One region of the Streptomyces sp. WAC04114 genome, then DNA from elsewhere that is predicted to be linked to it. Evidence: riboswitches for the same ligand, from Rfam matches in the RefSeq annotation. Region 1 holds a riboswitch; each other region holds the start of a gene.

Evidence for each region. Region 1 has a riboswitch for cyclic di-AMP ahead of K4G64_RS25920 (M23 family metallopeptidase). Riboswitches for the same ligand answer to the same signal wherever they lie in the genome.
Region 2: linked by a shared signal. The riboswitch ahead of K4G64_RS24035 (M23 family metallopeptidase) and the one ahead of K4G64_RS25920 (M23 family metallopeptidase) in region 1 are both predicted to bind cyclic di-AMP.
Region 3: linked by a shared signal. The riboswitch ahead of K4G64_RS06870 (LysM peptidoglycan-binding domain-containing M23 family metallopeptidase) and the one ahead of K4G64_RS25920 (M23 family metallopeptidase) in region 1 are both predicted to bind cyclic di-AMP.
Region 4: linked by a shared signal. The riboswitch ahead of K4G64_RS20155 (C40 family peptidase) and the one ahead of K4G64_RS25920 (M23 family metallopeptidase) in region 1 are both predicted to bind cyclic di-AMP.

Annotation. Positions count from the first base shown of each region.
Region 1 is NZ_JAIGQA010000117.1:8,807-16,557, reverse strand. Features, by position in the region: gene K4G64_RS25960 (STAS domain-containing protein) at 1-176, shown strand, start outside; gene K4G64_RS25955 (anti-sigma regulatory factor) at 176-619, shown strand; gene K4G64_RS25950 (ATP-binding SpoIIE family protein phosphatase) at 619-1,689, shown strand; gene K4G64_RS25945 (MarR family winged helix-turn-helix transcriptional regulator) at 1,854-2,357, opposite strand; gene ribA (GTP cyclohydrolase II) at 2,476-3,117, opposite strand; gene K4G64_RS25935 (MarR family winged helix-turn-helix transcriptional regulator) at 3,250-3,765, opposite strand; gene K4G64_RS25930 (dihydrofolate reductase family protein) at 3,843-4,973, shown strand; tRNA gene K4G64_RS25925 (tRNA-Met) at 5,039-5,112, shown strand; cyclic di-AMP (ydaO/yuaA leader) riboswitch at 5,434-5,590, shown strand; gene K4G64_RS25920 (M23 family metallopeptidase) at 5,602-6,642, shown strand; gene K4G64_RS25915 (aldo/keto reductase) at 6,720-7,664, shown strand; gene K4G64_RS25910 (PrsW family intramembrane metalloprotease) at 7,681-7,751, opposite strand, start outside.
Region 2 is NZ_JAIGQA010000102.1:1,254-9,004, forward strand. Features, by position in the region: partial or broken gene K4G64_RS24020 (GNAT family N-acetyltransferase) at 1-731, opposite strand, end outside; gene K4G64_RS24025 (HPr family phosphocarrier protein) at 912-1,193, shown strand; gene K4G64_RS24030 (GntR family transcriptional regulator) at 1,477-2,172, opposite strand; gene K4G64_RS24035 (M23 family metallopeptidase) at 2,359-3,147, opposite strand; cyclic di-AMP (ydaO/yuaA leader) riboswitch at 3,160-3,324, opposite strand; gene K4G64_RS24040 (pitrilysin family protein) at 3,527-4,915, opposite strand; gene K4G64_RS24045 (M16 family metallopeptidase) at 4,912-6,288, opposite strand; gene K4G64_RS24050 (DNA topoisomerase (ATP-hydrolyzing) subunit A) at 6,513-7,751, shown strand, end outside.
Region 3 is NZ_JAIGQA010000014.1:62,931-70,681, reverse strand. Features, by position in the region: gene K4G64_RS06885 (glutamate dehydrogenase) at 1-511, shown strand, start outside; gene K4G64_RS06880 (TetR/AcrR family transcriptional regulator) at 609-1,220, shown strand; gene K4G64_RS06875 (SGNH/GDSL hydrolase family protein) at 1,420-2,205, opposite strand; gene K4G64_RS06870 (LysM peptidoglycan-binding domain-containing M23 family metallopeptidase) at 2,462-3,376, opposite strand; cyclic di-AMP (ydaO/yuaA leader) riboswitch at 3,381-3,542, opposite strand; gene K4G64_RS06865 (alpha-galactosidase) at 3,852-5,927, opposite strand; gene K4G64_RS06860 (tyrosine-protein phosphatase) at 6,107-6,904, shown strand; gene K4G64_RS06855 (DUF6126 family protein) at 6,921-7,040, opposite strand; gene K4G64_RS06850 (helix-turn-helix domain-containing protein) at 7,037-7,681, opposite strand; gene K4G64_RS06845 (aspartate aminotransferase family protein) at 7,743-7,751, opposite strand, start outside.
Region 4 is NZ_JAIGQA010000074.1:6,138-13,888, forward strand. Features, by position in the region: gene K4G64_RS20140 (triacylglycerol lipase) at 1-622, shown strand, start outside; gene K4G64_RS20145 (M23 family metallopeptidase) at 728-2,443, shown strand; gene pcrA (DNA helicase PcrA) at 2,541-5,018, opposite strand; cyclic di-AMP (ydaO/yuaA leader) riboswitch at 5,333-5,506, shown strand; gene K4G64_RS20155 (C40 family peptidase) at 5,514-6,692, shown strand; gene K4G64_RS20160 (hypothetical protein) at 6,771-7,712, shown strand; gene K4G64_RS20165 (hypothetical protein) at 7,690-7,751, opposite strand, start outside.

The DNA of each region.
Region 1 (7,751 bases):
CCGCCGGGGCCAAGCTGCTGGCGGCCCGTACGGTCCTGGCCGGGATGCGCCCGGCGGTGGCCATCACCCTGGTCGAGCTGGGGCTCACCCTGCCCGGCCTGCGGACGGCCCTGGACGTCGAACGTGCCATGGAGCTGCTGGGCGTGACCACGCGCCGGGGCGAGGGGAGTCCGTGATGCAGGCTTCCCGCCATGCCGGTCCGGCCACCCTGCCGATCGGCTCGGACGCCGATCTGGCGTGGGTGCGGCAGCAGGTCCGGCAGGCAGCCGCCGAGCTCGGGTTCGGGCTGGTGCAGCAGACCAAGCTCGTCACCGCGGCGAGCGAGCTGGCCCGCAACACCCTCGTCCACGGCGGGGGCGGCCATGTGCGGATCACCCCGCTGGACGCCGGGTCGTCGCACGGGCTGCGGCTGGACTTCGTCGACACCGGGCCCGGCATCCGGGACCTGGACCAGGCGCTGACCGACGGCTACACCAGCGGCGGCGGGCTCGGGCTGGGCCTGAGCGGCGCCAAGCGGCTGGTGCAGGAGTTCGAGGTGGACAGCAGGCCCGGTGAGGGGACCACCGTCACCGTCACGGCCTGGGCCACCGTCGTACCGCCCTCCCGGACGGTGCCCTGATGAGCAGGGTCTGGGACGTGCCGGTGGACGACTCGACCCGGGTGCGGGACGTGCGGGTGGCGGTCGAGCAGGCCAGCGCCTGCGCGGGCCTGTCCTCGAGCCGCACCGCCACCGCCGCGCTCGTGGCGACGGAGCTGGCCACCAACCTGCTGCGGCACGCGGACGGCGGGCGCATCCTGATCAACCTCGTCGAGCGGGGGCACGACGACGGCCGCCGGGCGGCCGTGCAGCTCGTCTCCCTCGACCACGGCCCCGGCATCCCGGACGTCGCGGCGGCCATGCGCGACGGCTACACCACGACCGTCGCCGCCTCGCTCGGCGCCGGGCTCGGCACGTGCCGGCGCATAGCGAACGACTTCGATCTGCACAGCGCGCCCGGCCGGGGCACCGTCGTGATGGCCCGGATCGGCCACGAGCCCGCCGTCCGCAACCAGGGGCCGCCCCCGCCGGGTCCGCGCGCCGGGGGCGTCAACGTCCCTCTCGGCCGGGCCGAGTACTCCGGGGACGCCTGGGGCCGGGTACGCGGCGGTGACCGTCTGACCCTGCTGCTCGCCGACGGGCTGGGGCACGGTGAGAAGGCCGCCGAGGCCTCGGGCCTGGCGGTGAAGGAGCTGCGCGGCCTGGCCGAGCTGCCGCCCGCCGAGATCCTGCGGAGTCTGGGCCGGGCTCTGCGGCCCACCCGGGGCGCGGCCGTCGCCGTGGCCCAACTGGACACGTATGCCGGGCAGTTGAGCTTCGCCGGCATCGGCAACGTCGGCGCCCGGCTGCGGACCGACGGCACGTGGAAGGCGCTGCTGTCGCACCCCGGCATCGTGGGCGCGCAGGCCCCGGCCTCCGTGCCCGTACAGCGCGTTCCCTGGCACGCGGACAGTCTGCTGGTCCTGCACAGCGACGGCCTGCCCAGCCGCTGGACACCGCCCGACGACGACGTGCTGCCGGGCTGCGACCCGGCGGTGGCGGCCACGGTGGTGCTCCGGGACTCGGGCAGCGCGGCCCGGCCGGTACGGGACGACACGTGCGTGGCGGTCCTGACCGCCGGCGGCGTGAGCCACCACGGCTCGGGGACGTGAGGGGCGGCCGGGCGTCGAGGGTCGGGGTTTGAGGCCGGCTCTTGAGGGGCCGGGTTCTGAGGCCGGGCTTTGAGGGGCCGGATTTTGAGGCCGGGCCTCGAGGGATCGGGCCTCGAGGGATCGGGCCTTGAGGGACCGGGCGCGCGGAAGCCCGAGGTCCTACGTCAATGCCCCTGCGCCCCGTCGGTGTCGGACGGCGCCTCCTGCGCCACCAGAAAACCCCGCAACCCCCTGCTCAGCGCCGCCCGTTCGGCCGGCTCCATCGCGGCCAGGGCCGTGGCCAGGGCCTGGGCGCGGCGGCCTGCGATATCGCCGAGGACGTGCAGTCCGTGTGTCGTGAGCCACAGTTGGACCTCCCGGCGGGTGTCGGGGTGCGGGGTCCGTTCCAGCAGGCCGGCCGCCGCAAGGCGGTCGCAGAGGCGGCTGGCGGTGGGCAGGCCGATGTCCAGACCCTCTGCCAGCGCCGTCAGGTTCAGGCCGGGCGCCGCCTGCACGGTGCGCAACGCCCGCAACTGGTGCAGGGACAGGCGCAGGGACGCCTCCTGCGCGGCGATCGTCCACAGGGCCGTCAGGCTCTCCACGGCATCGGCGATCTGCGATGCGACGGTCTCCGGGCCGTCGCCCGGTCCCTTCGCCCGGTGGTGGCCGGGGCCGCCGAGATCGGTCACGAAACGGTCACTTCCATAAAGCTCCGGGTACTGATGAGGTCGCCCTCATTCAAAGGCTGTACCCGATGAACCGAGGGACAAGCAGCCCGGTTCGGAGCCCGGCCGGACCGGGGGCGGCTCAGCCGGCGCTGAGCTCCGTCAGTGCGGCGAGCGGCAGCGTGTGCTGCGTCTGGATCACCTTCGCGCGCAGGTAGCGGACGTTGTGGGCGGTGGTGAAGACGCCCGTGGGGATCCGGTCGCGGACGCCGACGCCCAGGGACCGCAACTGGTCGGCCTTGTCGGGGTTGTTGGAGAGCAGGTCCAGTTCGCCGATGCCCAGGGCCCTGAGCATCTGGGCCGCGGCCGTGTAGTCGCGGGCGTCCTCGGGCAGCCCGAGCGCCGCGTTCGCCTCGTACGTGTCGAGCCCCTCGTCCTGGAGGGCGTACGCGTCGAGCTTGTTGTAGAGGCCGATGCCCCGGCCCTCCTGGCGGAGGTAGAGGAGCACGCCACCCCGCTCGGCGATGCTCTCGACCGCCTCGCGCAGTTGCGGGCCGCAGTCGCAGCGGGCCGAGCCGAACACGTCCCCGGTCAGGCACTCGGAGTGCAGCCGCACCAGCGGGACCGGGCCGGGCTCGCCGAGGACCACGGCGACGTGCTCCTGGCCGTCGGCCAGCCCGTGGAAGGTGACGAGTTCGGCGTCGGTCTCGTAGGCGTCGTGGAAGCGCAGCGGGACCCGGACGCGGGAGCGCGGGGTGGCGATGACGGCGGGGGTGTCGGGCATGCGGGGCCTCCGGGTTCCGTTCCTGTTCGGCTGCACAGCCGTAGTGCTTCAGATTTGAAGCAGATCCACGATCGGAACCCTACTCGTGCTTGAAATTTGAAGCAATGAGAATCCGACCCGGTGTGATGCGCGTCACGAACAGGACGGCGACGACCTCCGCCGCCACGGCACGTCGTCCGCCGCCGGCCGGGTCCCGTCCTCCTGGAGCCCCTGCGCGATCGCCGCGGAGATCTCCTCCAGCTGCCCCACCTGCTCCTCGCTGAGCCGGTCGAACAGGAAGCCCCGCACGGTCTCGACATGACCCGGCGCCGCCCGCTCCAGCACGGCGAATCCCTCGTCCGTCAGCGCCGCGATGCTGCCGCGCCTGTCGTGGCGGCAGGCCTCGCGCCGCAGCATCCCGTCCTTCTCCAGCCGCGTGACCGCGTACGTCAGCCGGCTGCGCGTGATCTTCAGCCGCTCGGCGAGATCGGTCATGCGCAGCCGCCGTTCCGGGGACTCCGACAGGACCGACAGGATGGAGTAGTACAGGTGCGGCATGCCGGCGTCCTGCTGGAGCTGCCGGTCGATCGCGTCCTCCAGGAGCAGCGAGGCGGCGATGTAGGCGCGCCAGGCGCGCTGCTCATCGGGGCTGAGCCAGCGAGTCGTCATGCCGCCAGTGTAGGTTTGTTTCAAACTTGAACCAAGCCCTGTCCCGTCCCGCCGTCCCGACCAGCCGCGGAGCACCGATGCCTCACCCGTACGTCCTGCTGTCCGCCGCCGTCTCCCTCGACGGCTACCTGGACGACACCGGACCCGACCGGCTGCTCCTGTCCGGCCCGGCCGACTTCGACCGGGTCGACGAGGTCCGGGCCGGTGTCGACGCCATCCTGATCGGCGCCGGCACCATCCGCGCCGACAACCCGCGGCTGCTGGTGTACTCGGAGCAGCGCCGGGCCGCCCGCACGGCCGCCGGCAAGCCCGAGTACCCCCTCAAGGTCACCGTCAGCGGCTCCGGCGACCTCGACCCGGACGCCCGCTTCTGGCACACCGGCGGCGAGAAGGTCCTCTACACCACCGACCGGGGCGCCGAGCGGGCCCGGGCCCTGGGCCTCGCCACCGACGTCGTCCCGCTCGGCGCCGACCTCGACTGGCGGCGGCTGCTCACGCACCTGCACGACGTCCGGGGTGTGGGGCGGCTCATGGTCGAGGGCGGCGGCATGATCCACACCCAGCTCCTCACCCAGGGCCTCGCCGACGAACTCCAGCTGGTCCTCGCCCCGCTCTTCGTGGGCGACCCCCGGGCCCCCCGTCTCTTCGGCCCCGGCGGCTACCAGGGCGGCCGGCTCCGGCTGCGGGAGTCGCGGCAGATCGAGGACGTGGTCCTGATGCGCTACGAGCCGACCGCCCCGGGGACCGGCCCCCTGCCTGTCGCCGCCGACCACCACTGGCTGGCCCTCGCCTGCGAGCTGGCCGAACGGTGTCCGCCGTCGGACACGGCGTTCAGCGTGGGCGCGGTCGTGGTCGCCGCCGACGGCACGGAACTGGCCCGCGGCCACTCCCGCGAGGCCGGCGACCCGGTCGTGCACGCCGAGGAGGCGGCCCTCGCCAAGCTCGATCCGGCCGACCCGCGCCTGCCCGGCGCAACGGTGTACAGCAGCCTGGAGCCGTGCGCCCGCCGCGCCTCGCGCCCCGCTCCCTGCGCCCGGCTGATCCTCGACGCGGGTGTACGGCGGGTCGTCACGGCCTGGCGCGAGCCCGACACCTTCGTCACGGACGCCGACGGCAGCGGCCTCCTCGCGGCCGAGGGGGTGGAGGTCGTCGTCCTCCCGGAACACGAGGATCGGGCCAAGGCGCCGAACCGGCATCTGCCGGGCTGAGCGCGGCCCGGTCGGTGGGTGTGCGCGAGTGGTCCCGCGGATGGCGTACACTGGTGACACAACGACGCGGGGTGGAGCAGCTCGGTAGCTCGCTGGGCTCATAACCCAGAGGTCGCAGGTTCAAATCCTGTCCCCGCTACTGAAGGCCGAGGGCCGGAATCCGAAAGGGTTCCGGCCCTCGGTGTTTTCTCGATGTCGCCCCGGTACTTTCCCGCTGGTTGCCTCGGTAGCTCACTACGGTCGGTGAGCGAACCGTCCCGTTCCGCATAACAACTGACGCACCGTCAAAAACCGTCAGTCACTTGCGATGCGGTCAACTCGCCCGATTTGGTCCGGTCATGGCAGGTAAGTCCGCGCGAAAAAGGTTAATGATCAAGTGGAACCGCTGGAATACCCCTCGCGCCTCCATTAACGTTCGATAACGCAGCGCGGTCGTCCCAGCCGTCACAGAAGGCGGCTCCGTGCGCACGCGCCGAATCCCGAAAGGGAACCGGGGAACCACCACTTGGGGTGAATCGGGCGGATGCCACCGTGGAAGCACGGCAGGTATACGCGCGTAGGAGACCTTCCTGCTCCGAACCCGTCAGCTAACCCGGTAGGCGAGAAGGAAGGAAAGGAGTACGCCCACGTGGCGTCCAACCGGCTTGCCCCCGCGGCCCCGTACGCGCCGAAGCGCGAGAACGACACCTTCGGCTTCGGCGGCCAGCGCACCGACGAGGGCCCGTTCCAGGAGTGGAACCCCACCGAGGAGTCCATCCGTCCCGTCCGTGGCCGGCATCGCGTCACCAAGCAGCGCGGCGGAGGTCTCGCCCGCAGCTCCACCGTCCTGGGCGTCGGTGTCATAGCCGCCGTGGGCGCCGGCGGCATGGCCAGTGCCCAGACCGGCAAGCCCCCGGTGTCCATCTCCGTGCCGGACCTGCCCTCGGTGGGTTCCCTCATCTCGGACGACGACACCCCCGAAGGTTCCGCCACCCCGCTCAGCAGCCTCGGCACCGCCGCCGCGGACACGGCGGAGGACGCGTCCGGCGCCCGTGCCGGCGCCGGTGACGCGCTGCGCGCCCGGATCATGGCGCAGGTCGAGCACCAGCAGGAGCAGATCGAGACCAAGGCCGCCGAGGACGCCGCTGCCGCCGCCGAGAAGGCGGCCAAGGAAGCGGTCGCCAAGGCGGAGCAGGAAGCCAAGGCCAAGGCCGCCGAGGCCAAGAGGAAGGCGGAGGAGGAGGCCGAGAAGAAGGCCGAGGCCGAGCGGCTCGCCGCCCTCGCCAAGCAGTTCACGCTGCCGACCTCCTCGTACACCCTCACCTCGACGTTCGGCCAGGCCGGCGCCTACTGGTCCTCCGGCTACCACACCGGCCTCGACTTCGCCGCCCCCACGGGCACACCGATCAAGGCCGTCCACAGCGGCACCATCACCGAGGCGGGCTGGAACGGCTCCTACGGCTACAAGACCGTCCTCACCCTCGATGACGGCACCGAGATCTGGTACGCGCACCAGTCCTCCATCGGCGTCAGCGTCGGCCAGAAGGTCAGCACCGGCGACGTCATCGGCCGCGTGGGCGCCACCGGCAACGTCACCGGGGCGCACCTGCACCTCGAGGTCCACTCCGGTGGATCCGCCAGTGGCATCGACCCGCTGGCCTGGCTGCGGGGCAAGGGACTGAACCCGTAAGCGGTACACCCGGTGTTTACGGGAGTTTTGCATCCGTAGCGGAATGAGGTCTTCCCTTGCGGTCGTTGACACCGGGCATGACGTCTCTTCGTAAGCTCGGTACTTCCGACCTCGAGGTCTTCCCCCTCGCCCTCGGTGGCAACGTCTTCGGCTGGACCGCCGACCAGGAGCGGTCGTTCGCCGTCCTCGACGCCTACACCGCCGCCGGCGGCAACTTCGTCGACACCGCCGACGTGTACTCGGCGTGGGTCGACGGCAACCAGGGTGGTGAGTCCGAGACGATCCTCGGCACGTGGCTCGAAGCACGCGGCAACCGCTCCGACGTCGTCGTCGCCACGAAGGTCAGCCAGCACCCCGAATTCCGGGGCCTGTCCGCCGCCAACATCAAGGCCGCCGCCGACGCCTCCCTGCGACGCCTGCGCACCGACCACATCGACCTCTACTACACGCACTTCGACCAGCCCGAGGTGCCCGTCGAGGAGATCATCGGCGCGCTCGACGAACTCGTGAAGGCCGGCAAGGTGCGGCACATCGCCGCCTCCAACATCTCCGCCGAGCGGCTGCGGGCGTCCCTGGAATTCTCCGACCGCGAGGGCCTCGCCCGGTACGTCGCCCTCCAGCCGCACTACAACCTGGTCTCCCGAGACACGTACGAGGGCGAGCTCCAGGACCTCGCCGAGCGGGCCGGCCTCGCCGCCGTCCCGTACTACGCGCTCGCGTCCGGCTTCCTCACGGGCAAGTACCGGCCCGGTACGCGGGTCGAGAGCGCGCGGGCGGGCGGCGCCGCCAAGCATCTGGAGACCGAGCGGGGGCGGCGGGTTCTCGACGCCCTCGACGAGGTCGCCGCAGCGCACGACGCTCCCGTCGCCACGGTGGCCCTGGCCTGGCTCGCCGCTCAGCCGACCGTGGCGGCGCCGATCGCCTCCGCGCGGACGGTGGAGCAGCTGTCCGCGCTGCTCGGCGTGGGGGAGCTGACGCTCTCGGAGGCCGAGGTGGCACGGCTCACGGAGGCCTCGGCCTGAGCGGGACCCGGGAGCCCTAGGAGCGGTAGGGGTTGTACGCGGGGTACGCCGTCGGCTGGTGGCCGTACCCGTACACCCCGTACACCG
Region 2 (7,751 bases), on a different contig from region 1:
AGGCGGCCGGTGTATCCGGCGTCCCGGATGTTGCCGAGGACGCTGCGGCCCACGCCGCCCGGCGTGCGACCGGCGCCGATGACGGCGACCGAGCCGGGGGCGAGCAGCCGCTGCACCGAGCGGGCCTCGGCCCTGTGTTCGCGCGCGTACTGCACGGCCAGGGAGCGGTCGGTGGGTTCGAGGTCGAACTCCAGACGGACGACGCCGTCCTCGAAGCTGCGCTTCTGGGTGTAGCCGGCGTCCGTGAACACCTTGATCATCTTGGTGTTGGCGGGCAGCACCTCGGCGGCGAACCGCCGGATGCCGCGCTCGCGGGCGACGGCGCCGATGTGTTCGAGCAGGGCGGAGGCGACTCCGCGGCCCTGGTGGGCGTCCTGCACGAGGAAGGCGACCTCGGCCTCGTCGGCGGGTGCGGACGCGGGCGTTCCGTCCGCGCCGATCCGGTCGTAGCGTACGGTGGCGATGAACTCGCCGCCGACCGTGGCCGCGAGTCCCACCCGGTCCACAAAGTCGTGGTGCGTGAAGCGGTGGACGTCCTTGGCGGACAGGCGAGGGTACGGCGCGAAGAAGCGGTAATACTTCGACTCGTCGGAGACCTGCTCATAGAAGCTGACCAGGCGATCGGCGTCATCAACGGTGATGGGCCGGATGCGCGCGGTACCCCCGTCGCGCAGCACCACGTCGGCTTCCCAGTGGGCGGGATACTCGTGCCGGTCCGGCGAGGTCTGCATGGGCCCCAGAGTACGGCTAGCGTCCGACAACGGGCGCGAGGCAGTCTGTGGAGGGCGTCAGTCGGGTCGAGGCCGCGATCCGACGGCACCCCGGGAGTGGGACGAGAGGACCGCTCCTGGTGGGCTTCACGATATGGGAAACTGGTCTAGACAACCCTGAACACCGAAGGGCAGCAACACATGGCTGAGCGCCGCGTCAACGTCGGCTGGGCCGAGGGCCTCCACGCCCGCCCCGCTTCCATCTTCGTCCGAGCCGCCACGGCCGCAGGCGTCCCGGTGACGATCGCCAAGGCTGACGGCAACCCCGTCAACGCGGCCTCCATGCTGGCCGTCCTCGGCCTCGGCGCCCAGGGGGGCGAGGAGATCGTCCTCGCCTCCGACGCCGAGGGCGCGGACGCCGCCCTGGACCGGCTCGCCAAGCTGGTCTCCGAGGGTCTCGAGGAACTGCCCGAGACCGTCTGATCCACCGAGTGCCCGATCCGGCGCACTGCGAGGGGCTCGCCCGACTCACCGGGCGGGCCCTTCGCCGTTCTCGGTCGGTGCGGTCGGGGCCCTGCCATTCCTGGTCGGCGCGGGTGGACCCCTGCCATTCACGGTCGGCGCGGGTGGGTCTTTCCCCCATTCCCGGGCGACACGATCGGACCCTTCATCCCATTACCCCTTCCACGCGGGGAGGAATTCCAAGAATCCGGGCAGCGGAAATAGCCCCCCGAGAATTGACTGCTCTTTGTATACGGCCGCCTTGTTAAAGCCGCGGGCTCGCCGTGTTTACGGGATGTTGCGAGTTCCTCACACGGCCGGCACGTTCCTCGGCGGAGCCGAACCGCAGGCGGTGCGCGCCCTTCGCACGCTCGGTGTGCAGCGCCGTGACCGCCCGCGCACGCTCGCCGTCCCCGCGCGCCACGGCGTCCACGATCGCGCCGTGCTCGGTCCAGGACTCCACCGGGCTGGCCGGCGCCTCCACGGCGTACATCCAGGCGATCTTGTGGCGGAGCTGGGTGAGCATCGAGATCAGCGCCGGGCTGCCGGAGGCTTGGGCGAGCGTCTCGTGGAACCAGCCGCCGAGAGAGCGCAGGTCGTCGCTGTTCCCGCGACGGGCCCGCTCCTGGCCCAGCCGCACCAGGCCCCGCAGGACCTTCAGATGCGCCTCGGTACGGCGCTGGGCGGCGCGGGCCGCACCGAGCGGCTCCAGCAGCATGCGCATCTCCAGCAGGTCGCCGGCCTCCTGCTCGGTGGGTTCCGCCACGCACGCGCCCGCGTGCCGGCGGGTCACCACGAAGCCCTCGGCCTCCAACGTGCGCAGCGCCTCCCGGACGGGCACCCGCGAGACGCCGTAGCGGCGTGCGAGGAGTTCCTCGGTGAGCCGGCTGCCGCGTGCGTGGACACCCGCGACGATGTCGTCCCGGATGGCCGTGCACACCGAGTGCGCGGGAATACGCATGACCGACCTCCGCTTAATCCCCGTGAAACGCCGACGAGCGACGTACGTTCCGTGACTCTATTGCAATGAGCCGGAATTTCCGACGGCAAGCGACAATCCATGGATATTTTTGGGACAGCAGGCGGTCGTAAACGCCGAAAGCCCCGGCTCGGGAGCCGGGGCTTTCGGGAAGCGGAGAGGTTCCGGTCAGAGACTCACGCCGTGCGAGCGGAGGTAGGCGACCGGGTCGATGTCCGAGCCGTACTCGGGGCTGGTGCGGGCCTCGAAGTGCAGGTGCGGGCCGGTGACGTTGCCGGTCGCGCCGGACAGGGCGATCTGCTGGCCCGGGGTGACCTGCTGGCCCACCGAGACGCCGATGGAGGACAGGTGGCCGTACTGGGTGTACGTCCCGTCGTTCATCTTGATGACGACCTGGTTGCCGTAGGAGCCGCCCCAGCCGGCCTCGACGACGGTGCCCGCGCCGACCGCGTGGACGGAGGTGCCGCTGGCGGCGTGGAAGTCGACACCGGTGTGGCTGCCGGAAGACCACAGGCCACTGCTGGCCTTGTAGCTGGTGGAGACGTACGAGCCGGAGATCGGGGCGACGAAGGTGTTCAGGCGCTTGCGCTCGGCCTCACGGGCGGCGCGCTCCTTGGCCGCTCGGGCCTTCTCGGCCGCCTCCTTGGCCCGCTCGGCCATCTCGGCGGCCTGCTTGCGGGCGGCCTCCTCGGCCTTCTGCTTGGCGGCGGCCTCATCGGCGGCGTGCCGCTGCGCGAGGGCCTGGGCGTCGATCTGCTGGGCCGCGGTGTCGCCCATGGTGACGACGGGCGTGAGACCGGTCTGCTCGGCACTGGGCTCGGCGGCGAAGGCAGCGGGGGCCGCCACGGTGCCGATCACGCCGGTGGTGGCGAGGGCCGCGACGCCCGCCGCGCGGGCGGTGGAGCGCTGCATCCTGCCGGGACGACGGTGCTTCCCGGTGGCGCGAGTGAACGCCATGTAGTGGCTGGTCCTTTCCTTCCCTCTCGCCTACCGGGTTAGCTGACGGGTTCGGAGCAGGAAGGTCTCCTACGGACTCCCTCGCGACTCGCGCGGGCGCCCGATTCACCCCAGGGACTGCGATGGGTCCCCGGCTCCCCTGGCTCGCGCCGTACGGGGACTCGGCGATGACTGTCCGGTGCCGCGGGTGCGGCGCACTGCCTGACGAACAGCCCGGATGACGCTAAGCGGCGCCACTTTCAATTCCCAAACGAATCCCGGCTTTTGTAGCGCATCCCACAGGGCAGACAGGCAACTCCCATCCCAATTCGGGCATAAAGGGGCCCTGGTGCCTTTGAAGACAACCAGGGCCCCCGCGCGCGTGCGGTGACGCGTGTCGCTACTCGGCGGCGACGACGGTGACTTCGCCGATGCCGAGGGCCTCGACCGGTGCCTTGATCTGCGCCGCGTCACCGACGAGGACGGTCACCAGACGGTCCACCGGGAAGGCGCTCACAGCCGCCGCGGTGGCCTCCACGGTGCCGGTCGCGGCGAGCTGCCGGTACAGCGTGGCCTGGTAGTCATCGGGCAGGTGCTGCTCGACCTGGTCGGCCAGCGTGCTCGCGACGGCCGCCGCCGTCTCGTACTTGAGCGGCGCCACACCCACCAGGTTCTGCACGGCGACGTCCCGCTCGGCGTCGGTCAGCCCCTCGGCGGCGAGGGTGCGCAGCACCGTCCACAGGTCCTGGAGGGCGGGGCCGGTGTTGGGCGTGTCGACGGAACCGCTGATGGCGAGCATCGCGGCGCCCGTGCCGTCCGGGGCGGACCTGAGGACCTGGCCGAACGCCCGTACGCCGTAGGTGTAGCCCTTCTCCTCGCGCAGGACGCGGTCCAGGCGGGAAGTGAGGGTGCCGCCGAGGCAGTACGTGCCGAGCACCTGCGCGGGCCACACGCGGTCGTGCCGGTCCGGCCCGATCCGGCCGATCAGCAGCTGCGTCTGGACGGCGCCGGGGCGGTCCACGATGACGACCCGGCCGGTGTCGTCGGCGGTGACCGGAGGCACGGGACGCGGCTCGGCCGAGGAGCCCGTCCAGGCACCCAGGGTGTCCCCGAGCAGGGCGTCCAGGTCGATGCCGGTGAGGTCGCCGACGACCACGACGGTGGCCGTGGCGGGGCGGACGTGCTTCTCGTAGAAGGCGCGTACGGCCGCGGAGTCGATGGCGGCGACGGTCTCCTCGCTGCCCTGCCGGGGCCGCGACATGCGCGAGTCCGCCGGGAACAGCTCCTTGGAGAGCTCCTTGGCACCGCGGCGCGAGGGGTTGGCCAGCTCGTGCGGGATCTCGTCGAGGCGGTTGTTGACCAGCCGCTCGACCTCGCTGTCGGCGAAGGCGGGCGCCCTCAGGGCGTCGGCGATCAGGCCCAGGCCCTTGGCGAGCCGGGAGGCGGGCACCTCCAGGCTGAGCCGGACACCGGGGTGGTCGGCGTGCGCGTCGAGGGTGGCGCCGGCGCGCTCCAGTTCCGCAGCGAAGTCCTCGGCGGAGTGCTTGTCGGTGCCCTCGGAGAAGGCCCGGGCCATGATCGTGGCCACACCGTCGAGTCCGGCCGGTTCGGCCTCCAGGGGGGCGTCCAGCAGCACCTCCACGGCGACGACCTGCTGGCCGGGGCGGTGGCAGCGCAGCACCGTCAGGCCGTTGCCGAGCGTGCCGCGCTCGGGGGCCGGGAAAGCCCACGGCCGGGCGTCGCCCGCCTGCGGCCGGGGGTGGAAGTCCATCGTGGCGAGCTCGGTCACTTGGCCGCCTCCTCGTTCTCGTCGGTGGCCGCGGCTGCGGTGTCGTCGGTGGTGCCGGCGTCCTCGGCGCTCTCGTCGGCGACGGGCTCGTAGACGAGCACCGCGCGGTTGTCGGGTCGCAGGCGGGCCTTGGCAACCTCCTGGACCTCCTCCGCCGTGATCTCCAGCACGCGCTGGACGGCGGTCAGGGCGAGCTGCGGGTCTCCGAAGAGCACGGCGTACCGGCACAGTTCGTCGGCGCGGCCCGCGACCGTGCCGAGCCGGTCCAGCCACTCGCGCTCCAACTGGGCCTGGGCGCGCTCCATCTCCTCGGGCGTGGGGCCCTCCTCGGCGAACCGGGCGAGCTCCTCGTCGATGGCCGCCTCGATGACCGGAACCTCCACGTCACCGGACGTCTTCACGTCCAGCCACCCCAGGGAGGGCGCACCGGCGAGCCGCAGCAGGCCGAAGCCGGCCGCCACAGCCGTACGGTCGCGGCGCACGAGCCGGTTGTAGAGGCGGGAGGACTCGCCGCCGCCGAGGACGGTGAGGGCCAGGTCGGCCGCGTCGCACGCGCGCGTACCGTCGTGCGGCAGCCGGTAGGCGGCCATCAGGGCGCGGGCCGGGACGTCCTCCTCGACGACCTCGCGCAGCTGCTCGCCGATGGTCTCCGGCAGCGATCCGTCGCGCGGGGCGGGCTTGCCGTCGTGACCGGGGATGGAGCCGAAGTACTTCTCGACCCAGGCGAGCGTCTGCTCCGGGTCGATGTCGCCGACCACGGAGAGCACGGCGTTGTTCGGCGCGTAGTAGGTGCGGAAGAACGCGCGGGCGTCCTCCAGGGTCGCCGCGTCCAGGTCGGCCATCGAGCCGATCGGGGTGTGGTGGTAGGGGTGGCCCTCCGGGTAGGCGAGGGCGGTCAGCTTCTCGAAGGCGGTGCCGTAGGGGACGTTGTCGTAGCGCTGGCGGCGCTCGTTCTTGACGACGTCCCGCTGGTTCTCCATCGACTCGTCGTCGAGTGCGGCCAGCAGCGAGCCCATGCGGTCGGCCTCCAGCCAGAGGGCGAGCTCCAGCTGGTGGGTGGGCATGGTCTCGAAGTAGTTGGTCCGCTCGAAGCTGGTCGTGCCGTTCAGCGAGCCACCCGCGCCCTGGACGAGCTCGAAGTGGCCGTTGCCCTTGACCTGCGCGGATCCCTGGAACATGAGGTGCTCGAAAAGGTGAGCCAGGCCGGTACGCCCCTTGACTTCGTGGCGCGAGCCGACGTCGTACCAGAGGCACACCGCCGCGACCGGGGTCAGGTGGTCCTCGGAGAGCACCACGCGCAGGCCGTTGGCCAGGCGGTGCTCGGTCGCTGTCAGGCCCCCGGAGCCTGCCTGGGCTGTGGCCGTGTGACCCATGGGCATGTACGTCCCTTCGATCGCTGAGCGGTTGTTCAGACCGCGGATTCCTGCCGGTCCTGCCACTGTATGCAAGCGCGCGAAGCCCTGGTGAAGTTCCCGGCGGCGACCTCGGTCCGCGGACGGGGACGCCGCTTGACCCGGGTCCTGGTCCCGCTTGTCAGTGCGGCGGTCCACAATGGTCCGCGTCAGATCTGGATCGCAGCAGCAAGGAGCCGGCAGCGATGGCCCGCCGCAGCACGAAGACCCCGCCGCCCGACGACTCGTACGAGGAGCGGATCCTCGACATCGACGTCGTCGACGAGATGCAGGGCTCCTTCCTCGAGTACGCGTACTCGGTCATCTACTCCCGCGCCCTGCCGGACGCACGCGACGGCCTCAAGCCGGTGCACCGCCGGATCGTCTACCAGATGAGCGAGATGGGCCTGCGCCCCGAGCGCGGGTACGTGAAGTGCGCCCGGGTCGTCGGCGAGGTGATGGGCAAGCTGCACCCGCACGGCGACGCGTCGATCTACGACGCCCTCGTGCGCATGGCCCAGCCCTTCTCGATGCGGGTCCCCCTGGTCGACGGCCACGGCAACTTCGGCTCGCTGGGCAACGACGACCCGCCGGCCGCCATGCGGTACACCGAGTGCCGGATGGCCGAGGCGACGAGCCTGATGACGGAGTCGATCGACGAGGACACCGTCGACTTCAACCCCAACTACGACGGCCAGGAGCAGGAACCGGTGGCCCTGCCCGCCGCCTTCCCGAACCTCCTGGTCAACGGCGCCTCGGGCATCGCGGTCGGCATGGCCACGAACATGGCGCCGCACAACCTGCGCGAGGTCATCGCCGCCGCCCGCCATCTGATCAGGCACCCGAACGCCGACCTCGACGCCCTGATGAAGCACGTCCCGGGTCCCGACCTGCCCACGGGCGGCCGCATCGTCGGCCTGTCCGGCATCCGGGACGCCTACGAGTCCGGCCGCGGCACGTTCAAGATCCGGGCGACGGTCTCGGTGGAGCCGGTGACGGCCCGCCGCAAGGGCCTCGTCGTCACGGAGCTGCCCTTCACGGTCGGCCCCGAGAAGGTCATCTCCAAGATCAAGGACCTGGTCGGCTCCAAGAAGCTCCAGGGCATCGCCGACGTCAAGGACCTCACCGACCGCCAGCACGGCCTGCGCCTGGTCATCGAGATCAAGAACGGCTTCGTGCCGGAGGCGGTCCTCGAGCAGCTCTACAAGCTGACGCCGATGGAGGAGTCCTTCGGCATCAACAACGTGGCGCTGGTGGACGGCCAGCCGCTCACGCTGGGCCTGAAGGAGCTCCTGGAGGTCTACCTCGACCACCGCTTCAACGTCGTACGGCGGCGCTCGGAGTTCCGCCGCGGCAAGAAGCGCGACCGTCTGCACCTGGTCGAGGGTCTGCTGACGGCCCTGCTGGACATCGACGAGGTCATCCGCGTGATCCGCTCCAGCGAG
Region 3 (7,751 bases), on a different contig from region 1:
CGCCAACCCGGCGGGCCTCGACGTCGAGGCGCTGCTCGCCGCGCGGGACGCCCACGGCACGGTGGACCGCTTGGCGCTGCGCCCCGGCGACCGCGAACTGCCGGGCGACGCCTGGCTGTCGGCCGACGCGGACGTGCTGGTGCCGGCGGCCGTGTCGTACGCGATCGACACCGTGAACCAGGAGCGGATCACCGCCCGCTGGGTCGTGGAGGCGGCCAACATGCCCGTACGGCCGGAGGCGGAGGTGCTGCTCGCCGCGCGCGGGGTGACTGTGCTGCCGGACGTCGTGGTCAACTCGGGGACGAACGCCTGGTGGTGGTGGACGCTGTTCGGGGACATCGACGCCGACGCCGAGGAGGCGTTCGCGTACACCCGCCGCTCGATGCGAACGCTGGTCGAGCGGATGCTGGACCGCGCGCGGGCCGACGGGACGACACCGCGCGCGGCCGCCCACGCGATCGCGGCGGACCGGCTGCCGGTGATCGCGGAGCGGTTCGGCTGGTTCCGGTGAGGCGCCCGCCCTCCGCGGCGGCAGCCGGCTCGGGCCCTGCCGGACAGGCCGAAAACACCCCGTCGAGGGGCCGTGGGCGCGTGGGTAGGGTGACGGCGTGACGAGAGTCCGGTTGAGTGTGGCCCAGCGGCGCGGGGATCTGCTGCGGGCCGCCATCGAGCAGATCGAGGCGAGGGGTGTGGCGGCGGTCCGGATCGCCGATGTGGCCTCGGTGCTCGGCGTGAGCAACGCGCTGGTCCTCTATCACTTCTCCACGAAGGAGCAGTTGGTCGCCGCCGCGTTCCGGCACGCGGCGGAGGGCGACCTGGCGCATCTTCGCAAGCTGCTCGGCCGCCGTTCACCGGCGCTGCGCCGGCTGCGGTCGGCCGTGCGGTGGTACGCCCCCACCGGGCCGGCCAAGGGCTGGCGGCTGTGGATCGAGGGCTGGGCGGCGGCGCTGCGCGACCCCGTGCTGCGGGAAGTCGCCCAGGATCTCGACCGGCAGTGGAAGGCGGCGCTCGCCGAGGTCATCGCGGAGGGGGTGGCGGCCGGCGAGTTCCGCTGCCCGGACCCGGCCGGCACGGCCTTCCGGCTCACCGCCCTTCTCGACGGTCTCGCCGTGCAGCTGACGTCCTACGCCGGCGCGGTGCCGCGAGCCCGGGCCCAGGAGTGGGTGGAGGAGGCACTGGCCCGCGAGTTGGGCCTGACGCGGGAGCGGCCGCCGCCCTGACGGCGTCGCGAAAACGGCAGCGGCCCGGCGAAGCCCGGCACCCCCCGACCACCGCAACCACCCGCACCCCCGGCCGCCGGAACCGCCGGCGCCCCGAAGCGCCTCACAGGCCCGGCTCGCCCCGGAAGCCCGGCCCAGGACGCGTGCGGGCCGTGCCGGGGGTCCCACCCGGCACGGCCCGCACGCGCAGGAGCCGCCCTTACGCCACCGACGCGATCCGCATTTTGATGTCGTCCGCCGACAGCGCCCCCTTGGCCGTCACATGGTCGCCCGACGACTCCCCGCGCAGCCGGCGCCCGATCCACGGCACCAGGAACTCCCGCGCCCAGGCGACGTTGTCGCGCCGCATGTCGAAAGCGCCGCGCGGGGGCAGCGGGGGCCACGCCTGCTCGGGGTCGGCCGGCACGTCGAGGCCGAGCACCTGGCCCGCGCGGAGCGCCACGCGCGTGTGCCCCTCGGGCGACAGGTGCAGCCGGTCGGCGTCCCAGGCCCTGCGGTCCTGCACGCTGCGCAGGGACCACAGGTCCAGGACCGGGCAGCCGTACCGGTCGGCGATGGCCCGGACGTGTCCGTTGTACGTGGCGATCTTGCCGCGCAGGTGCTTGAGCACGGGCACGCCACGGGTGTCGAACCCGGTCGTCACCATGACCGTGCCGGACACGGCGGTGAGCTGGACCAGCGCCCGTTCGAAACGCTCGGCCACCTCGTCCGGGTCGGTACCGGGCCGGATGAGGTCGTTGCCCCCGGCGCAGAACGAGACGAGGTCCGGGGCCATCTCGACGGCCCGCGGAACCTGGTCCGCCACGATCTGGTCGAGGAGCTTTCCGCGTACGGCGAGATTGGTGTACCGGAAGTCGCCCTCGGGCCTGCGGTCGGCGAGCAGGACGGCGAACCGGTCGGCCCAGCCGACGAACGCCCCGTCGGGACCGGGATCGCCGACGCCCTCGGTGAAGCTGTCCCCCAGCGCCACGTACGACCCGATCACTGCTCTGCTGTCACTCTTCGAATCGTCTGCCACAACAGCTCATGATTCACCTTCGAATGTGACCTACGCGACCGTAGGAAGGAGTTGACGGGCGGTGAGATAAGCCACTCCTAAAGTGTTCGCCAACTTCGGAATACACCGCTTGTCAGGGATGCTCCGGCTGCGGACCGGCGGCCATCCGCACACACCGAAGGCCGGACCCGGGGATCGGGGTCCGGCCTTCGGAGGCGCGTCAGGCAGGTGGTCGTGCGGTCGGTCAGCCGACGGAGACGCCGTGCGAGCGCAGGAAGGCGACCGGGTCGACGTCGGAGCCGTAGTCCGGCGTGGTGCGGATCTCGAAGTGCAGGTGCGGTCCGGTCACGTTGCCGGTCGCGCCCGACAGGCCGACCTGCTGCCCGGCCGTCACGGTCTGGCCGGCCGAGACGGAGAGCTGGGACAGGTGGGCGTACTGGGCGTAGTGGCCGTCCTTCAGCTTGATGACGACCTGGTTGCCGTACGCGCCGCCCCAGCCGGCGGAGACGACCTCGCCCGCACCGACGGCCTTGAGGGAGGTGCCGGTCGGGACGACGAAGTCGACACCGGTGTGGTAGCCGCTGGACCACATGCTGCCGGACATGCGGTACGGGGTGCCGACGGTGGCACCGTCCACCGGGAGGGCGTAGCCGCTGGAGTTGCTCGCGGCCGCGGGCTTGGCGGCGGCCGGCTTGGCGGCGGTCTCCTTCTTCGGGGCCGACTCGGCGGCGGACGGCTTCTGGGCGGAGGCCTTCGGAGCGGCCGGGGCCGAGGACTTCGGGGCGCTCGCGGCCTTCTTGCCGATCGACAGCGTCAGGCCGGGGTGGATCAGCGACGGGTCGGAGCCGACGGCGTCACGGTTGTCCGAGTAGAGCTTCTTCCAGCCCCCGCTCACGTGCTGGTCGTCGGCGATCTTCGCGAGGTAGTCACCGGCCGTCACGGTGTACGTGCGGGCACCGTTGGCCTTTTCGGCTGCCTTCTTCTCGGCGGCCGGAGCGGACTGGACGGCCTTTTCCGGAGCCGACTGAGGGGTGGCGGCGTGGGCGCCGGCGGCCCCCATGAGCGGCAGGGCGAGGGCGGCCCCGCCGGTTCCGGCGACGGCGATGGAGCGGGTGAAACGCTGGGTCTTGGGACGGCGGTGCTTACCCTTCGCGGGCATGGCGAATTCCTCTCCGTCGCCTGCGAGGTGAGCTGTCGGGTGCGAGCTGGAGATGCCCGGCCGCGCCGTGGCGCGACTTAACCCCAAGCCGTTCCGGGAACCGGAACAGGCGTCTTACCTGTGGGTCCCCCGCTCCTGCCGTACGTCGGGTCAGTGTGTGCGGACTCCGGGCGGCGGCAGGATTAGGCGTCCGTCCGGATTGGTGTGGAACGTAAGCGACCGAGACGCAATGGGACAAGCTTGCGGTTGCGCGTGACGGTGTTTTCCCTGACGTGTCGACACAAGTGCCGTCACCGAGCGTGGATTACCGATCTCCCGCATTCCTCAATGAGCCTGAATAGCGCCAGAATTACGTGAACATGGCGACAACACATCGTCACGAATATGACGATGGTCACGCACCCCGATCTCATCTCCTTTGCGATCGGGGCACGTTATCCCTTAACTGCCGAATCCCCCTATTCGGACAGAACGACTACTTCCGCTTAAGGCGGACGACCGCGGCGTCCAGATCCCCGCGCAGGCCGACGCGAAGTCCGTGGTGCAGCAGTACGGCCCCTCGGTGGACTTCGCCCGTTTCGAGGCATTCGTACGAAGCTGTCGGATCCAGGCCGCGCAGTCGGAGCGCCGGCACGGGCTCGCCGTAACGCTGCGCCTGGAGCCAGGCGAGGACGACAGTCTCGTCGCCGAGGACGTACTGCACGGCACTCACGCCGCCCTCCGGGGGACGCAGCCGGTACAGGTCGCCGCGCTGCACCACGGGCCGGATCTCCTTGTACAGCGCCACCCACTCCCGTGCCTCGGCGAGCTCCTCGTGCGTCCACCGCGTGAGGTCGCCGCCGACACCGAGCACCCCGGCCATGGCGCTGACGAACCGGAACCGCAGGGAGCTGGCCCGCCGGTTGAGCATGGCGTTCGGGCTGTCGGTGACCCAGGCGGCCATGACCCGGGCCGGGTGGATCTGGCTGAAGCCGTGCTGGATGGCGAGCCGGTCGAGCGGGTCGGTGTTGTCGGAGGTCCACACCTGGTCCGTCCGGCTCAGCACGCCGAGGTCGATCCGCCCGCCGCCACCCGAGCAGGACTCGAAGGCCACACCCGGGTGAGCGGCCCGCAGCCGGTCCAGCAGGGCGTACAGGCCGTGCACGTGGTCGACCCACAGTCGCTGCGGGTAGGGGTCGTCCGGCCAGCCGGCGTCGGTGAAGCAGCGGTTGAAGTCCCACTTGACGTAGTCGACGGGAGCACTGGAGAGAAGCCCGTGGAGCTGCTCCCAGAGGTACTCCCGGACGTCCTCGCGGGCGAGATTGAGTACGAGCTGATTGCGGAATTCCGTCCGCTTTCGTCCTGGTTGGTGCTGGACCCAGTCAGGGTGCGCGCGGTACAGGTCGCTGTCCGGGTTGACCATCTCGGGCTCGACCCAGATCCCGAACTGCATGCCCAGACCGTGCACATGGTCGGCGAGCGGCTTCAGCCCGCCCGGGAAGCGGTCGGGGTTCGGGGTCCAGTCGCCGAGCCCGGCCCGGTCGCTGGTGCGCGCCCCGAACCAGCCGTCGTCGACCACGAACAGCTCGACGCCCATGGCCGCGGCCCGCTCGGCGAGCGCCCGCTGCTGCTCCTCGGAGATGTCGAACTCGGTGGCCTCCCAGGAGTTGAACAGCACCGGCCGGTCCCGCTCGGAGTCCGGGACGACATGCGCCCGCTGATATGCGTGCCAGGCGCGGCTGGCCCCGCCGAAGCCGCCGTCGCTCCAGAGCCCGGCGAAGACGGGGGTCGTGCACGACTCCCCCGTGCCCAGTGTCAGCAGGCCCGAGTCGTCGTGGCCGGCACCGCCGGTGATCTGTACGCGCGCGTCCGGCAGCTGGGCCACGGCGATCCGCCACGACCCGGACCAGCCGAGGGCGCAGCTGTAGACCTCGCCGTGCTCCTCGGTGGCGTGGGTGTCGAGGGCGACCCACGGCAGGTGCTGGTGCGAGGTGTGGCCGCGGCGGCTGCCGATGACCTTCTCGCCGTGGGTGAGACCGGAGCGCGTCAGCCGGGACTCGGCGCCCCAGCGGCCGTGCAGCTGGGACAGCCGCCAGGCGTCGCGGTCGGGCAGGGTCCAGGTGGCGGAGTCGGCGCGCAGCAGCTCGACGGCCGGTCCTCGGTTGTCGAGGGTCACCCATCGCTCGACGACATCCGTCGAGGGGCGTATCCGGTAGTGCAGCGTGATGGCGAGGTCCCCGTCACGGAACCGGAGCCGCAGTTCGCCGTCCTCGGTGTCGTACCCCTCGTGGACCCACTCGGTGCCGCGCCTCCCGGACGTGCGCACGGACAGGGCGGGGCGGACGAAGCGGGGTCCGCCCTCGACCGGGTACTCCTCGCGTCCGTCGAGCGGGGACTCGAAGGGCCAGTAGTCCGGCAGCGGCCGGACGGCGAGGGCCTCGGCGTCTGCGAGGCCGATCCGGGGGCCCCAGTACAGATGCAGCAGTTCGTCCCGTTCGGTGACATGGACGGCGTAGCTGCCGGCCGGCCCGGAGAGCACCCATGTACGTCCGTCTTCGGAGATGTCCAGCATCGCGCCCTCACAGATTCGAACAAGCCCGATCAGGTGCGACCAGGCGGCAACATCATCAAGGGCTGTGGGGGCTCCGGGCAACGCCTGTGGACAACTCATTGCCCCAGGCAGGCATGTCGTATCGTCGAGTCGTGCCCGCCGACGAGCCGCGGCGGCGGCGCCGAAGGGGAGGAGCCCTCGTGACACAGCAGGTCCCGTCGACCGAGCCCGAGCTGGCCGGAGTGCGCAACTTCCGTGATGTGGGCGGACTTCCGACCGTGGACGGACGGCGGGTGCGCCAGGGAGTGCTGTTCCGCAGTGGCCACCTCGCCCACGCGACCGGTCAGGACGCCGCCTTCCTGACCACGCTGGGCCTGCACACGATCTTCGACTTCCGCAACGCGGCCGACCAGAAGCTCGAGGGTCCGGACGTCGAGCTGCCCGGCGTGCGCAATGTGAACCTGCCGCTGAGCGACCCCGCCGACGGCGCGGAGTTCTGGAAGATGGTCCGCGACGGCGACCTGGACCAGCTGCGCGCGATCCTCTCGGACGGCAAGGGCGCGGGCCGCATGATCGCCTCGTACCGCACGATCATCAAGCACCGCACCGACGAGCACTCCCGGGTGCTGCACGCGCTCGCGCAGGACAGCGTTCCCGCGCTGATGCACTGCGCGGCGGGCAAGGACCGCGCGGGTCTGTCCGTGGCGGTGACGCTGCTGGCGCTGGGCGTCGAGCGCGAGGCGATCGTGGAGGACTACCTGAAGTCGAACGCCAAGCACCGCCGGTACAAGGTGCACCGCAGCAGCTCCGCGGCCTCGGCCTACTCCCCCGAGGTCATGGAGCTGCTCAGTCCCCTGTTCGACGCGCGCGCCGAGTACCTGACGGCGGCGTTCGACACCATCGAGGAGACCTGGGGCGGCGTCGACCCCTACCTGGAGAAGGGGCTGAAGCTCACCCCGGAGACCCGGGAGCGGCTGCGCGAGCGGCTCCTCGACTGAGACGCCGGGACACGGGCTACTTCGCGCCGAGCTCGAAGAGCAGGTACACGAACGCGGCGAAGATGTGGCCGGCGATGAGGTAGACGAACAGCCTCACCCACAGGGCGCGGGGAAACTTCTCCTCCATGTTGCTCATGACGCGTCTCCAGGGATGGGGCCCAGGCACAGGGCGGCCGTGGGGCTCTGCAGCAGGGTGTGGACAAAGAGCAGGTCGACGCCGTCGTGGTCCTCGGCGGCGATCCGGTGCGGGGTGAGCGAGTCGAAGTGGGCGCTGTCGCCGGCCGCCAGCCGGTGCGTGCTGTCCCCGAGGCGCAGCCGCAGCCGGCCGCGCAGCACATGGAGCCACTCCTCGCCGGGGTGGACGCGCACGACGTCGCCCTGGGAGCCGTACGGGACGTGGACCCGCAGGGCCTGCATCCCGCGGCCCGGGGCGCCGGCCTGCCAGTAGGTCCAGCCGCCGGCCGCCGTGGGTTCCATGTCGGCCGCGCGGATGACGGCGTCCCGTCCGGCGACCGTCTCGCCGAGAAGCTCGGCGACCGTCGTACCGTAGACACGGGCGAGCGCGAGCAGCATCGGCAGCGAGGGCTGGCGCTGCCCGGTCTCCAGACGGGAGAGGTGGGCGGGCGACAGCCCGGCGGCGCGGGCCGCGGCCTCCAGCGTGAGGGAGGCCTGGCGCCGCAGGGCCCGCAGCTGGGGCGCCACGGCGGGCAGCGCACCGGGCGCGGGTTCGGCCGGCGAGCCGGCCCCGGAGGGCGGCTCGGTCTCGGAGGGGCTCATGCCTCCATTGAGCCCGAGCTTTGCCTCAGCGGCAAATTTCTTGCCTCACAGGCAAACCGGTCTAACGGTT
Region 4 (7,751 bases), on a different contig from region 1:
GCACGGCTTCATCGACAACCGCTCGGTCTTCGTCCTGCTGCGCCGCAGCCTCGCCCAACACGGCAGGCAGCAGATCGAGTCCCTCAACTACTCGCCGCTGACCTGCGACATACGCGCCGCCGCCGAGCTGCTCGGCCGTCGTATCGAGGAGATCTGCGAGCGCACGGGGGTCGGGCAGATCGATGTCGTCGGGCACAGTCTCGGTGGCCTGATAGCGCGTTACTACGTGCAGCGGCTCGGCGGCGACGCACGTGTGCGGACCCTTGTCACGCTCGGCACGCCGCACTCGGGGACCCGGGTGATGCCCGTGGCGAACGCGCACCCCATCGTGCGCCAGATGCGCCCCGGCTCACCGGTGCTCGAGGAGCTCACTGCGCCCGCCCCTGACTGCCGTACTCACTTCGTCGGCTTCTGGAGCGACCTGGACCATGTGATGGACCCGCCGGAGACGGCGCGCATCGACCATCCCGACCTGATGGCGCAGAACGTGCACGTGACCGGCATCGGTCATCTGGCCCTGCCCGTGCACCCCGCCGTCGCCGACGGCATACGGCAGGTCCTCGACACGGCCCGCCCGGGGGAACCGTCCACCGAGCACACCGCCGGTCTGACAGTCGCCTGAGACTCGTCATACAGCGATCACTCGGCACCACAGCACCGATCAAGCTCGAACAAACTTCGAACACAAGGCCAAACCCGTGCCCGCCGTCCGCCAAAACACGGCCGAATGCCCGTTTCCTGCGTGCACGAAACCTGCCGAAGATTGTCGTGCCCGCGTACCGCCGGGTACAGTCGCCGCACTGCTCTGGCAGCCCCTGTTGTCGAGGCGAAAGAGAAGTTGGTGAACGACCGTCACCCGTCGGGGACCATGACCCCGGCTCCGGCTTCCGACGCCGCCTCGGCGCACTACGCGTCGTACGGCACCCAGGAAGCCCAGTACGGCGACTTCACCACGTACGGCGACTACGCCGCCACCGGTTTTGACGCCACCGGTGCCCCTGTCACCGGTACCCAGGGCGCCGGTTTCGACGCCACCGGGCACGCCACCGCGAGCTTCGCGACCGACCCCCTCTTCGGCGACATGCCGGGCAGCGGCCAGGACACGGGCACCTACGGCACCGGCCACTGGCCCACCGGCACGCACGAGAACGTGCACTACGACGCCTACGCGGCCCAGCACCACGCCGCCTACGACACCGGCGTCTACGACACGACCTCCTGGACGCCCGAGCAGCAGCCGATGTCAGCCATCCCCTCCCAGGCGCCGTCCCCCGACGCCACCGGACAGTGGGACGTGGGCGCCTGGCTCCAGACCGACCAGGGCGGCAACCCCGCCGAGCACACCCAGCATTGGGAGTGGGGCACCCAGACCTTCGACACGGGCGCCTACGACGCGACGCAGTGGAACTCCGACGGCACCGCCGCACCGGCCCCCGACGCGTACGAGCCCCCCGCCGAAACCTTCGACCAGCTCGAGACCGCAACCTTCGACCAGCTCGAAACCACGCCTTTCGACCAGCTCGAGACCGCGACGTTCGACCAGGTCACGTACGACGAGTCCGCCGGCACGGACTATCGCGACCGCGCCGCGGACGGCGGTGAGCCGGCCGCCACCGGCGAACTGCCCGTCGTCGCCCCGCTGCTGGACGGCCAGGAGGACGTCACTCCGGGCCCGTCCACCCGGGCGGCCTCGCGCGCCGGATCCCGTTCCCGCCGCCGTACGCCCCCCAAGCGCTCGGCGCTGATGACGATCGCGGTGCCGTCGGCGTGTGTCATGGGTGTCGCCGGGATCGCCGCCGCCTCCGTCGGCACGTTCTCCGACGACAGCGCCGCGGAAGCGCAGACGACCGCGGCGGACGCGCAGCCGGTCAAGCCGGCCGCCGCCAACAACAAGCTGGACACGCAGTTGCAGAGCCTGTCCGCCGGCGCCGACGACTTCGCCGACCGGGCCAGCCGTACGCAGGAGCGCATCGACCTCAAGGCCCAGCAGGCGGCCGAGAAGAAGAGGGCGGCGGAGGAGGCGGCCCGCAAGGAGCGGCTGCGCCCCAAGTTCGCCCTGCCGGTCGCGCGGCACGGACTGAGCGCCTACTACGGCCAGTCCGGCATCAACTGGATGTCGTTGCACACCGGCATCGACTTCCCCGTCTCGTACGGCACGACCGTGATGGCCGCGACCGACGGCACCGTCCGCACGCAGTGGAACAGCGCGTACGGCAACATGATGATCCTGACCGCGAAGGACGGCACGGAGACGTGGTACTGCCACCTCTCCACGTACACGGTCCCCTCGGGTACGACCGTGCAGGCCGGCGATCCGATCGCGCGCTCCGGCAATTCCGGCAACTCCACCGGACCGCACCTGCACTTCGAGGTGCGCCCGGGCGGCGGCTCGGCCATCGACCCGCTCCCGTGGCTGCGCAGCCACGGCATCGACCCGTCGTGACGTCCCGGCGGCCGCGGTCCCCCGCCCGCGCCGAGTAACGTCCCGGCGGCCCCGCCCGCGTCGAGCGCGCAGGGGCCGGCCGGTTCACCTCACGTCGCTACAGCTTCTCCACCGGCGCGTACCGCAGCAGCAGCCGCTTCGGCTTTGTGTCGCCGAAGTCGATCGTCGCCTCGGCGTTGCCGCCCGTGCCCTTGACGCCGACGACGGTCCCGAGTCCGAACTGGTCGTGCGTGACCCGGTCCCCGACCGCCAGCGACACCACGGGCTTCTCCGAGGTGCGGCGCGTGGCGAAACCGGAGGCGCCCGACGCCGACGAGCGCGAGCGGGACGACGACAGCGAGGCCGCCACCGCCGAGACCGGCCCGGAGGACGCGGGCGCGGGCGCTCCCGTGCGCTTCCACTCCACGTGGGCCGGCGGGATCTCCTCCAGGAACCGGGAGGGCGGGTTGTACGAGGGCTGGCCCCAGGCGCTGCGCAGCGTGGACCGGGTCAGGTAGAGCCGCTCCCGCGCGCGGGTGATGCCGACGTAGGCGAGGCGCCGCTCCTCCTCCAGCTCCTTGGTCTGGCCGAGGGCGCGCATGTGCGGGAAGACGCCGTCCTCCATGCCGGTGAGGAAGACGACCGGGAACTCCAGGCCCTTGGCGGTGTGCAGGGTCATCAGGGTGATGACGCCGTCGCCGTCCTCCTCGTCGGGGATCTGGTCGGAGTCGGCGACCAGCGCGACCTGTTCGAGGAAGTCGGACAGGGTGCCCCGCTCGTCCTCGCCGCGCTCCTGCTCGAACTCCATGGCGACGGCCGCGAGTTCCTGGAGGTTCTCGATCCGGGTCTCGTCCTGCGGGTCGGTGGAGGCCTGGAGTTCGGCGAGGTAGCCGGTGCGCTCCAGGACGGCCTCCAGCACCGTGGCCGGTCCGGCACCGGACTCGACGACGGTGCGGAGGTCCTCCATCAGCGTGTTGAACCGCTTGACGGCGTTGGTGGAGCGCGCGGCCATGCCGTACGCCTCGTCGACGCGCTTGAGGGCCTGCGGGAAGCTGATCTTCTCGCGCTGGGACAGGGCGTCGATCATCGCCTCGGCGCGGTCGCCGATGCCCCGCTTGGGGACGTTGAGGATCCGGCGCAGCGGCACCGAGTCCTCCGGGTTGGCGAGCACGCGCAGGTAGGCCAGGACGTCCCGGACCTCCTTGCGCTCGTAGAAGCGGACGCCGCCGACGACCTTGTAGGGCAGGCCGACGCGGATGAAGATCTCTTCGAAGACACGGGACTGGGCGTTGGTGCGGTAGAAGACGGCGACGTCGCCAGCCTTCGCGTCGCCCGCGTCGGTGAGGCGGTCTATCTCCTCGGCGACGAACTGCGCCTCGTCGTGCTCGGTGTCGGCGACGTAGCCGGTGATCTGCGCGCCGGTGCCCGCGTTGGTCCACAGGTTCTTGGGGCGGCGGGACTCGTTGCGCTCGATGACGGCGTTGGCGGCGCTGAGGATCGTCTGCGTGGAGCGGTAGTTCTGCTCGAGCAGGATGGTCGTCGCGTCCGGGTAGTCCTCCTCGAACTGGAGGATGTTGCGGATGGTCGCGCCGCGGAAAGCGTAGATCGACTGGTCGGCGTCACCCACCACGCACAGCTCGGCGGGCGGGACCTCCGCCTCGGGCGGGACGTCGACGGGGTGCTCGGAGGTGCCGACGAGCTCGCGGACCAGGGCGTACTGGGCGTGGTTGGTGTCCTGGTACTCGTCCACCAGCACATGGCGGAAGCGGCGGCGGTAGTGCTCGGCAACGTCCGGGAAGGCGCGCAGCAGGTTGACCGTCGTCATGATCAGGTCGTCGAAATCGAGGGCGTTCGCCTCGCGCAGCCGCGACTGGTACATGGCGTATGCCTGGGCGAGGGTCTTCTCGAAGCCGTCGGTGGCCTGGGCGGCGAAGTCCTCCTCGTCGATCAGCTCATTCTTCAGGTTGCTGATCTTGGCGCTGAAGGACTTGGGCGGGAAGCGCTTGGGGTCGAGGTCCAGGTCGCGGCAGACCAGGGCCATCAGGCGCTTGGAGTCGGCGGCGTCGTAGATCGAGAAGGAGGAGGTGAAGCCGAGCTTCTTGCTCTCCCGGCGCAGGATGCGCACGCACGCGCTGTGGAAGGTCATGACCCACATGGCGTTGGCGCGCGGGCCGACGAGCTGCTCGACGCGTTCCTTCATCTCGCCGGCGGCCTTGTTGGTGAAGGTGATCGCCAGGATCTGGCCCGGGTGCACGTCCCGCTCGGCGAGCAGGTGGGCGATGCGGTGCGTGAGCACCCGGGTCTTGCCGGAGCCGGCTCCGGCCACGATGAGCAGCGGGGAGCCGGAGTGGACGACGGCGGCGCGCTGGTTGTCGTTCAGCCCTTCCAGCAGCGCGGCGGAGTCGATCACCGGGCGGGGGGCGCCGTCGCGGTAGTAGGCGTCCCGGTCCGGGGGCGCGTCGAACTTCCCGCCGAACAGATCGTCCGGAATCGGCTCCGGTACGTGATCGTCCTCGGGTGGCGGCGGGGGCTCGTGGGCCGGGCCCCGCTGGGCCTGGAGGTTCGCCAGGAAGTTGTCGTCAAAGAGGCTGCTCATCGCTCTCCGAGTCTAGGGCGCCCCACTGACAGCCCGCCGCCGCCCTGAGAACATCGCCCGCCGCCAGGGCTTCCGCGGGCCGGACCGGCGGCGCGTTGTCGCCCTCCATGACCGCCTGATCACGGCCTGCTACGCCCCCGCAATTACGAATGAGTCGTGACTAATCCCCCTTGATCGCTCACTCTCGGCAACGCTCATGAGTGAGGTCACGAAAATGTATCGGGCATATCACCCATCAACCTTCACAGGGGCCACACGAGTTGGCTACCGTGCGACCAGGCCGCATGACCCCCACCGGCGAACGTCGCCGGGCCGCGCGGCCTCCGCCGAGTCCGGCACGCCGCAGCGGCAGCCGGAGCCGGGGACCCAACCGTGAACCTGGGGTGAATCGGCCCGACTCCCTGTACGGAGACGGCCGTAGGGCAAACCTTCCGAACCACCCGCCCGAACCCGACAGCTAACCCGGTAGGCGGAACGTGGAAGGAGTCGCCTCCCTTGGCGTCGCACCGCAAGTCGCGTCCTACGGGTTCGCGCGTGGCAGGTATACGGACCCCCGCCCTCGCAACGGCGGCCCTCACCTCCGTGGCCCTGCTGTCCCAGTCGGCCAACGCCGCCCCCGCGGCCGACGACAAGCCCAGCCTGGAGGAAGTCGAGAAGAAGGTCGACGACCTGTACCGCCAGGCCGAGTCGGCGACCGACAAGTACAACGCGGCCAAGGAGAAGACCGCGAAGCAGCGCAAGCGCGTCGACACCCTCCTCGACGACGTCGCCGAGCGCACCCAGAAGCTCAACGAGGCGCGCGAGGAGCTGGGCTCCTTCGCCTCCGCCCAGTACCGCACCGGCGCCGCCGCCCCGGACACCGCGACGTTCCTGCTCGCGGACACCCCGCAGGACTACTTCGACCAGACCCAGCTGATGGACCGGATGACCGGCCGGCAGAAGGTCGCGGTCGACGACTACGTCACGCAGCAGTCCGAGACGATGAAGAAGCGCCAGGAGGCCACCGAGAGCCTCGAGACGCTCACCGACTCGCAGGCCGGCCTGAGGACGGCCAAGGCCACCGTCCAGCGCAAGCTCGCCGACGCGCGCGAGCTGATGTCGAAGCTGACCGCCGAGGAGAAGGCCCGGCTCGCGGCGATCGAGAAGGAGAAGCAGGCGGAGGCCGCCCGCAAGGCCGACGAGCTGGCCCGGCAGCAGGCCGCGCAGCAGAAGGCGCAGGAGGAGGCGGCTCAGCAGCAGGACAGCGGGTCCTCCTCGTCGGGGTCGTCGGGTTCCGACTCGTCCTCCTCGACGGCACCGGCCGACTCCTCGTACGCCACCAAGGCCGACAAGGCACTCGCCTTCGCCCGGGCCCAGATCGGCAAGCCGTACGTGTGGGGCGCGGTCGGACCCGGCTCCTACGACTGCTCCGGTCTCACCCAGGCCGCCTGGAAGGCCGCGGGCGTCACCCTGCCGCGCACGACCTACGACCAGGTGAACGCCGGCACCACGGTCCCGCTCTCCCAGGCCCGGCCCGGCGACCTCGTCTTCTTCTACGACGACGTCACCCACGTCGGGATCTACATCGGCAACGGCATGATGATCCACGCCCCGAAGCCCGGCACGTACGTGCGCGAGGAGTCGGTCTACTACGACGGCGAGTCCGCGATCCACAGCGTGGTGCGCCCCGCCTGAGAAGTGCCGCCACGTTTTTGAGGGGCACACGCGCGTGCCCCTCTCACAACCGACGCGGCGCTCTCTAGCATCGGCACTATGTCCGGTACCTCCCCGTTTGCCACCTGGTGGTCGACGTATGCGCTGGCGACCGGCATCGTGTCGGTCGGTCTCGACTCGGCGGGGTACGGGGTCCTCTCCCGCGTCGCCCTCGGCCTGGCCTGCGCCGCCTGGCTGGTGGCCGTCGCGGGCCTCGCCCAGCGCAGGCACGGCGTGTGGCGGTCGGAGACACCGGCCGCGCTCACCACCGTGGCGGCGACCGCCGTCCTCGGCACCGGCTTCTCAGCGGCGGGCCTGCAGCCCGTCGCCGAGGCGCTGCTGGCCCTCGCCATACTGCTCTGGGCGGTACTGCTCACCGCGGAGGCTCAGGGGCGGCGCGGGACGGTGTTCCTGCGCTGTGTGGCCACCGAAGGGCTCGCCGTGCTCGGCGCGACGCTCGCCGCGGCGGATTCGGCGGCCTGGCTCGCCCACGCGGCCCTGGTGCTGTTCTGGCTGGGGCTCGCCCTCTACTGCTTCGCCCTGTTCCGCTTCCAGCCCCGGCAGGTGGAGGAGGGGCGCGGGGACCACTGGCTCGCGGCCGGCGCCCTCGCCGTCTCCTCCATGGCCGGGGCGAAACTCCTCAGCGCCGACAGCTCGCGCCTGTACCTGTGGAACGAGGAGAACACCAGCGCCCTGCGCACGACGACCGTCACGCTGCTCGTGCTCGCGCTGATCGCCTGCGTCGCCCTGCTCCTCGCCGAGCTGTTCTGGCCCCGGCACCACTACGACGTGCGGCGCTGGGCGACCGTGTTCGCCGCGGTCGTGACCGCCACGGCCACCCTGGCGGTCGCCGCCGCGCTCGACGTCGCCTGGCTCGACGCGGCCGGGGAGGTGCTGCTGTGGATCGCGGTGGCCGCCTGGCTCGCGTGCACCGCCTGGGCTCTCGCCGCCGCCCGGGCCGGCACCCGGCGCTCCCGGGTCAGGTCCAGAGCACGGCGATGAAGATGTTCGCCGTGGTCAGCAGACCCACCAGGCCGAAGA